2 regions of the Cobetia amphilecti genome follow, and region 2 is predicted to be linked to the other one. Evidence: predicted binding sites of a transcription regulator. Region 2 holds the regulator's gene; the other holds the start of a gene.
The links. Region 2 encodes LexA, which represses DNA repair genes until DNA is damaged. Its sites were predicted from a motif close to TACTGTNTANNTANACAGTA; they were not measured.
Positions count from the first base shown of each region.

Region 1: the regulator LexA is predicted to act here: its motif matches at 1,382-1,401, upstream of dinB (DNA polymerase IV).

Region 1 covers NZ_CP136695.1:3,151,017-3,154,425, forward strand. The annotation lists gene R1T44_RS13420 (Na+/H+ antiporter family protein) at 1-1,255, shown strand, start outside; gene dinB (DNA polymerase IV) at 1,420-2,478, shown strand; gene purU (formyltetrahydrofolate deformylase) at 2,595-3,409, opposite strand, start outside.
Region 2 covers NZ_CP136695.1:1,362,255-1,365,663, reverse strand. The annotation lists gene R1T44_RS05860 (TetR/AcrR family transcriptional regulator) at 1-508, opposite strand, end outside; gene lexA (transcriptional repressor LexA) at 1,075-1,704, shown strand; gene R1T44_RS05850 (hypothetical protein) at 1,851-2,090, opposite strand; gene R1T44_RS05845 (DUF6586 family protein) at 2,343-2,822, opposite strand; gene topA (type I DNA topoisomerase) at 2,822-3,409, opposite strand, start outside.

The DNA of each region.
Region 1 (3,409 bases), 1.8 Mb from region 2:
CGGCGGTCTGTTCAGTGGCCTGTCTCTGACCGACACGCTCGGCGCCTTCAATGACGGTGTCGGCGGCGGCGCCAAGGTCGCGCTGGCCTACGCCACCCTCGGTGCCTTCGCCGTCGCCCTGTCTCGCTCCGGTTTGCCGGACCTGCTCGCCGCACGCCTGATCGGCCTGCTCAATGGCGAAAGCACGCCGCGCCGCCAGACGGCCATCAAGTACGGCCTGCTGGGCAGCGTGACCCTGGTCGCGATTTCCTCCCAGAACCTGATTCCGGTCCACATCGCCTTCATCCCGATCCTGATTCCGCCGCTGCTGGTCGCCATGAACCGCCTGCGCCTGGATCGTCGTGCCGTGGCCTGTGCACTGACCTTCGGCCTGACCGCGCCCTACATGCTGCTGCCGGTCGGTTTCGGCTCCATCTTCCTCAACGACATCCTGCTGGCCAACATCAATGAGGCCGGTCAGTCGCTCGGTCTCGACGTGACCCGCGGCATGGTGCCGATGGCGATGGCGATTCCGGTCGGCGGCATGTTCCTCGGCCTGCTGACGGCGCTGTTCGTCTCCTACCGCAAGCCGCGTGACTACGCGACCCGCGAGATCAAGTCCAGCAACGTACCGCACCACACGCCCATGCACACGCCGTCCAAGAGCGGCCTGATCATGGCAGGTATCGCCATCATCGCCGCCCTCGGCATTCAGCTGTATTCCGGTTCGATGATTCTCGGCGGCCTGGTCGGCTTCGCCATCCTCTCGCTGGGTGGTCTGTTCAAGTGGAACGAAGCGGATGACCTCTTCACGTCCGGCATGCGCATGATGGCGCTGATCGGCTTCATCATGATCTCGGCGGCAGGTTTCGCTTCCGTGATGAAGGCCACCGGCGACATCCAGACCCTGGTTGACGCCTCCTTCCACATCATCGGTGACAACAAGCCGCTGGCCGCGCTGGTCATGCTGATGGTCGGCCTGTTCATCACCCTGGGTATCGGCTCCAGCTTCTCGACCATTCCAATCATTGCCGCCATCTACGTGCCGCTGGCGCTGCAATTCGGCTTCTCGCCGCTGGCTACCGTCGCACTGATCGGCACCGCCGCCGCGCTGGGGGATGCCGGCTCACCGGCCTCTGACTCGACCCTCGGCCCGACTGCCGGCCTGAATGTCGATCAGCAGCACGACCACATCTGGGACAGCGTGGTGCCGACCTTCATCCACTACAACATCCCGCTGATCGTGTTCGGCTGGGTGGCCGCGATGACGCTGTAATCCGCTGAGCGACAGTCTCGCGCCCAAGCGAGATGCCAGACATGCCAACGCCCGACAGAGAGGACCTTCCTCACTGTCGGGCGTTGTCGTTGCGCAGCCGGCTCAGGCGCAATGAATGGGCACAGCCACTGGACAGCCATCCAGTCTTTTAGCATGATGCGCGCATGCGCAAGATCCTCCACGCCGACTGCGATTGCTTCTATGCCGCCGTCGAGATGCTCCGCCATCCCGAGTGGCGCGAGGTGCCCATCGCCATCGGTGGCCGCACAGAGCAACGCGGTGTCATCGCCACCTGCAACTATCCCGCGCGTGCCTTCGGCGTACGCTCGGCGATGTCGACTGCCCGCGCGCTGCGCCTGTGCCCTCAGCTGATTCTGGTGCCACCGGACTTCGAGCGCTACCGCGCCGTTTCCGCCGAGATCCAGTCACTCTTCCATGAGCTGACGCCCCTGGTGGAGCCCCTCTCGCTGGATGAAGCCTATCTGGATGTCAGCGCCGTGACTGACTTTCAGGGCAGCGCCACCTGGATGGCGCGCTGGTTGAAGGAAGAGGCGCTAAAGCGCACCGGCATCACGCTTTCCCTTGGCGTGGCCGCCAACAAGTTTCTGGCCAAGATCGCCAGTGACTGGGAAAAGCCCGACGGCCTGACGGTAATCACGCCCGAGACCAGCGACGCCTTCATCCGCCAGCTGCCCGTCGGCAAGCTGCACGGGGTCGGCCCTGCGACGCTGGCACGTCTGACGCGCCTGGGCATCACCACCTGCGAGGACATGCGCACCACGCCGTTGACGACCCTGGCCGAGCACTTCGGCAAGTTCGGCACCCGCCTGCACGAACTGGCGCACGGCATCGATGAGCGACCGGTGCGTGTCGAGCGCGAGCGCAAGTCGATCAGTGTCGAACACACCTTCGATCACGACCTGCCTGATCTGCCGGCCTGTCTCGAGCGCCTGCCCGCCCTGCTCGAACGCCTGACCAGCCGTCACGCCCGCCATGACCAGCCGGTACTGGCCAAGCAGTTCGTCAAGATCCGCTTCAGCAACTTCGAGAGCACCACGCTGGAAAGCCTGCTCCCCGCCTCGACCACCACACTGCCGAGCGCCAACAGCTTCGCCCTGCTGATGGAGCAAGCCTGGCAACGCGGCCATCGCCCTGTCCGCCTGCTGGGCGTCGGCGTGCGCCTCAAGGCCCGTGAGGACGCCCAGCAGCTGGGATTGTTCTAGCTCGCGCCAGGCGCTCACCCATCCCGCAAACAACAAAGCCGGCACCTGAAACAGGTACCGGCTTCTTCGTCACGACCTCAGGTCGGTGACAGACTCATGCGCCGAGCAAGCGTGGCTCAGGCAAAGACGATGGTCTTGTTGCCATGGATCAGCACGCGATCCTGCAGGTGCCAGCGCAGCCCGCGCGCCAGCACTTTCTGCTCGACATCACGGCCGATGCGCACCAGTTCCTCGGCGGTATGGCAGTGAGTGACGCGGTGGATGTCCTGCTCGATGATCGGGCCGGCATCCAGCTCTTCGGTCACGTAATGGCAAGTCGCCCCGATCAGCTTGACCCCACGCCCGAAGGCCTGGTGATACGGCTTGGCGCCCACGAAGGAAGGCAGGAAGCTGTGGTGGATGTTGATCAGGCGACCGGCATAGCGCTCACACAGGCTCGGCGGAATGATCTGCATGTAGCGCGCCAGCACGATGCAATCGGCTTGGGATTCTTCCACCAGACGCTCGACTTCGGCAAAGGCCGGCGCCTTGTCATTCTTGTCGACCGGCACGTGATGGAACGGAATGCCGTGCCATTCCACCAGCGAGCGCATGTCATCGTGGTTGGAAATGACGCAGGGAATCTCGCAATCCAGATCACCGGACTGCCAGCGATGCAGCAGGTCCACCAGGCAATGGGAGTCCTTGGAGACCATCAACACGACACGCTTCTTGGCAGCGGTGTCATGCACGCGCCACTGCATGCCGAACTCTTCACCGATCGGGGCGAAGCGCTTGCCGAGCTCAGCGGCGCTCAGGCCGATGGTTTCGGGGTTGATCTCATAGCGCATGAAGAAACGACCGGCGCCAAGATCAGAATGCTGATTGGCTTCGGTGATCCACCCGCCCTGCTCGGCGATGAAAGTGGAAACTCGGGCAACAATTCCGACCT
Region 2 (3,409 bases):
TGAAAATCACGCTGCCGAGCATGAAGTGCAGGCGCCAGAAGCGCTCGTTGTCCGGCAGATCAGGCGTCGCCAGCTTCAAAAGCTCGGCGAAGCGGCTGAAGACCGTGCCGTAATGCTCGCGGATATAGCGTCGCATGTGGCCCTGCCCCTGGGTATAGGCCAGCCCGAGCAGGCGCATGAAGGTACGCAGGCTGTTGCGCTCGGCCGGCACCTCCAGCACGGTACGCGCCATCACCTCCAGCAGGACCTCCAGCGGCACCTGACGCCCGGCGTATTGCTGCTCGACGCTGTCGAGTGCCGCGTGGAAGCGCTCACTGAACGGGTCGAGATAGCGTGCGAAGACCGCCTGGATCAGCGATTTCTTGGAGCCGAAGTGGTAGTTCACCGCCGCCAGATTGACCTTGGCCTTGCTGGTAATGTTACGCAGTGAGGTCTCGGCGAAGCCGCGCTCGGCGAACAGCACCTCGGCAGTATCGAGGATGCGGGTAACGGTATCGGTCTGGGCCATGGGCGGAACCCTTGTCAGGTAGAAAAGAACTGGAGTCGTAGGTCACGGCGCAAGCCCCGCGCGGCGACTCTCTCATGAGGTGGTGCATGTTCACCGCAAGGCACGTTCGATCACGGCACCCGTGAGCACCGCCATCGACGAACATTCGTTTGAAACACTTTGATTCTAGCGCGCCATGCCATGACTGACAATTCTCTCGCGTTTCAAACGCCAGAGGTTTAGCCAAGCCTGATATTCCCTCAACGCTGACCGTGCCGATTCAAGGGCTCGCCTAGCTGGGTGACTGACCACCCCGCCAGCGCCAGGCCGGGTTCACTTCCAGACATTCACCACCAGACATTTACCTCCAGGCATTCACTTCCAGACATTCCCATCAAGAAAGAATGCCTCGGATATCGGCACGAAAAGTCGCCAGACAGCGATATCTCGGCGACTACCTGCCCTTTGAGGCCACCACGCAAGCCACGATGCCTTGCATGACCGCCATGACTGGATACAATGACAGTTGTATGGATGCACACCCCGTGCCGTCAGCTCAAGATGCCGCCCAGGCCAAAGGCAATGCCATGACCCAGCCGCTTACTCCGCGCCAGCAGGATGTCTTCGACTTCATCATCAAGACCATCAAGTCCTCTGGCTACCCGCCGACGCGGGCCGAAATCGCCCAGGCGCTGGGCTTCCGCTCACCGAATGCTGCCGAGGAGCATCTGCGTGCCCTCAAGCGCAAGGGCGCCATCGAGATGGTGCCGGGCACCTCTCGCGGCATTCGCGTGCCGTCGCTGGCTGACGTCGACGACAGCGCCAACGATGGCCTGCCGGTGATCGGGGAAGTGGCCGCCGGCAGTCCGATTCTTGCCAGCGAGCATATCGACCGTCACTGCCCGCTGCCGAGCGACTACTTCTCGCCGGCTGCCGACTACCTGTTGCGCGTGCGCGGCGTGTCGATGAAGGACGTGGGAATTCTGGAAGGCGACCTGCTGGCCGTGCACCGCACCAGCAGCGTGCGTGACGGACAGATCGTAGTGGCACGTCTGGGGGATGAGGTCACCGTCAAGCGCTTCCGCCGTGACGGGCACTACGTGTGGCTGGAAGCCGAGAACGAGGACTTCTCGCCGATCAAGGTCGACCTGCGCACGGACAGCCTGGAGATCGAAGGTCTCGGGGTGGGCGTCATCCGCGATGGCGGCCTGCACTGAGGCCTTGACCAGCAGCGCTTTGAGCAACGAGCTATGCCCAGCAGCACCTTTCTCGCAGAGCTCTGAGCAACAGAAAAGCCGCACGCATTGCACAAAAAAACCCGCCTCGAGGCGGGTTTTTTTGTGCGCGAAGCGCGAGCGATGAATCAGTGCACGATGCCTTCTGACTGCTCGTCCTCGTCTTCTTCGCCATCCCAGAGGCGAGTCCGGGTGATGGCGTGGTCGATCATCTCACGCGCGACCTCGAAACGATTGTCACGCAGCAGATCGGCGGCCTCGTCCGAAATGCGAATGCTGAGCAGCGGCTCACCTTCGCTTTCCGCGGCGCGCAGAATCACTTCACCATCTTCCATTTGCACAATTTCAAGTACGGCGGGATCGGACACGTCATTCCTCCTGCACGGCATCTCGCGAGATACCGGCGTCGTTGTAATCGTCAGCGCGACGGCTGGCAAGCCCGGCACCGCGTTGCCATCAGCGACGCAGAAAAAAGTACGACCACAGCCAGAGCCATGGTCGTACCGGAGAATGCAGGGCTTGCCACAATGCGATCAGTCTAGCACCCGTGAAGGCGAAACGTCACCCGATTGCCATGCGCCAGTCATCACCAGCGTGCAGCACCAGATCAACGCCTTGACCTACCACTCGACACTCGACTCGCGCAGCTGCGGCAGCAGCGCCTTGAATGCCGTGATGGCGGCACTGAGACGCTCGGCCAGCGAGGCGCTCGAGGCTGCCGCGATGATCAGACCATCACCACGCGAACGCGATTCCTCGCGGCGAGCGACGCCGCCCTCTTCATGCAGGCGGGTCACATCCGCGACCAGCTCAGACAACCAGCTGTCGGAATGCTCCAGCAGGCTGCGCAGCTGCTCGACCTCGGCGATGGGCGTCGGCGGCGACGCCAGGCGCTCGCGCCAGCTACCCTCTGGCCAGCGCGCCGTCACGGCACACTCTTCCAGCAATGACGCCAGCGCCAGCTCCAGCAGGGCGAGCGCGCCCTCTTCACCGGCCATGCGACGCGCCACGGCATGCTCATCGTCGCCAGAGGCTGCTGACTGGGCCAGCAGCAACTCGGCCTGATACAGCAGCTGATTGGTACGGGCACGCTGGCTCATCAGCTCTTGGCTCCCTTGCGCTTGTCCTCGACGACCCAGCGGCCGTTGTCGTAGGTCGCCTTCCAACCGGTCGCCTTGCCTTCCTCATCGGTCATGACGTACTGAGCCTTGACCTTGCGCGAGAAGCGAATCTGCGCCGGACGTCCGTCCGGGTCCTGATCCGGGGCTTCGAGAATGAAGTGATACTTCTCCGGCAGCTCGTCGGCATGCGCCTTGAGCTCCTTGACCAGCGGCGGACGCGTCTCGCGATTCTTGGGGAACTGACTGGCCGCCAGGAACAGGCCACTGGCGCCATCGCGCAGCACGTAGTGGTCCTCGACCTTGACGCAGGCAAGTTCCGGCATCGGAATCGGGTCCATCTTCGGCGGCGCCACCTCACCGGACTTGAGCAGCTTGCGGGTATTCTTGCAATTCTCGTTGGTGCAGCCGAAGTACTTGCCGAAACGCCCGGTCTTGAGCTGCATGTCGGAACCGCACTTGTCGCACTCGATCACCGGGCCATCGTAGCCCTTGATGCGGAACTGACCTTCCTCGACCTCGTGACCGACACAGTCCGGGCTATTGCCGCAGACATGCAGCTTGCGCTG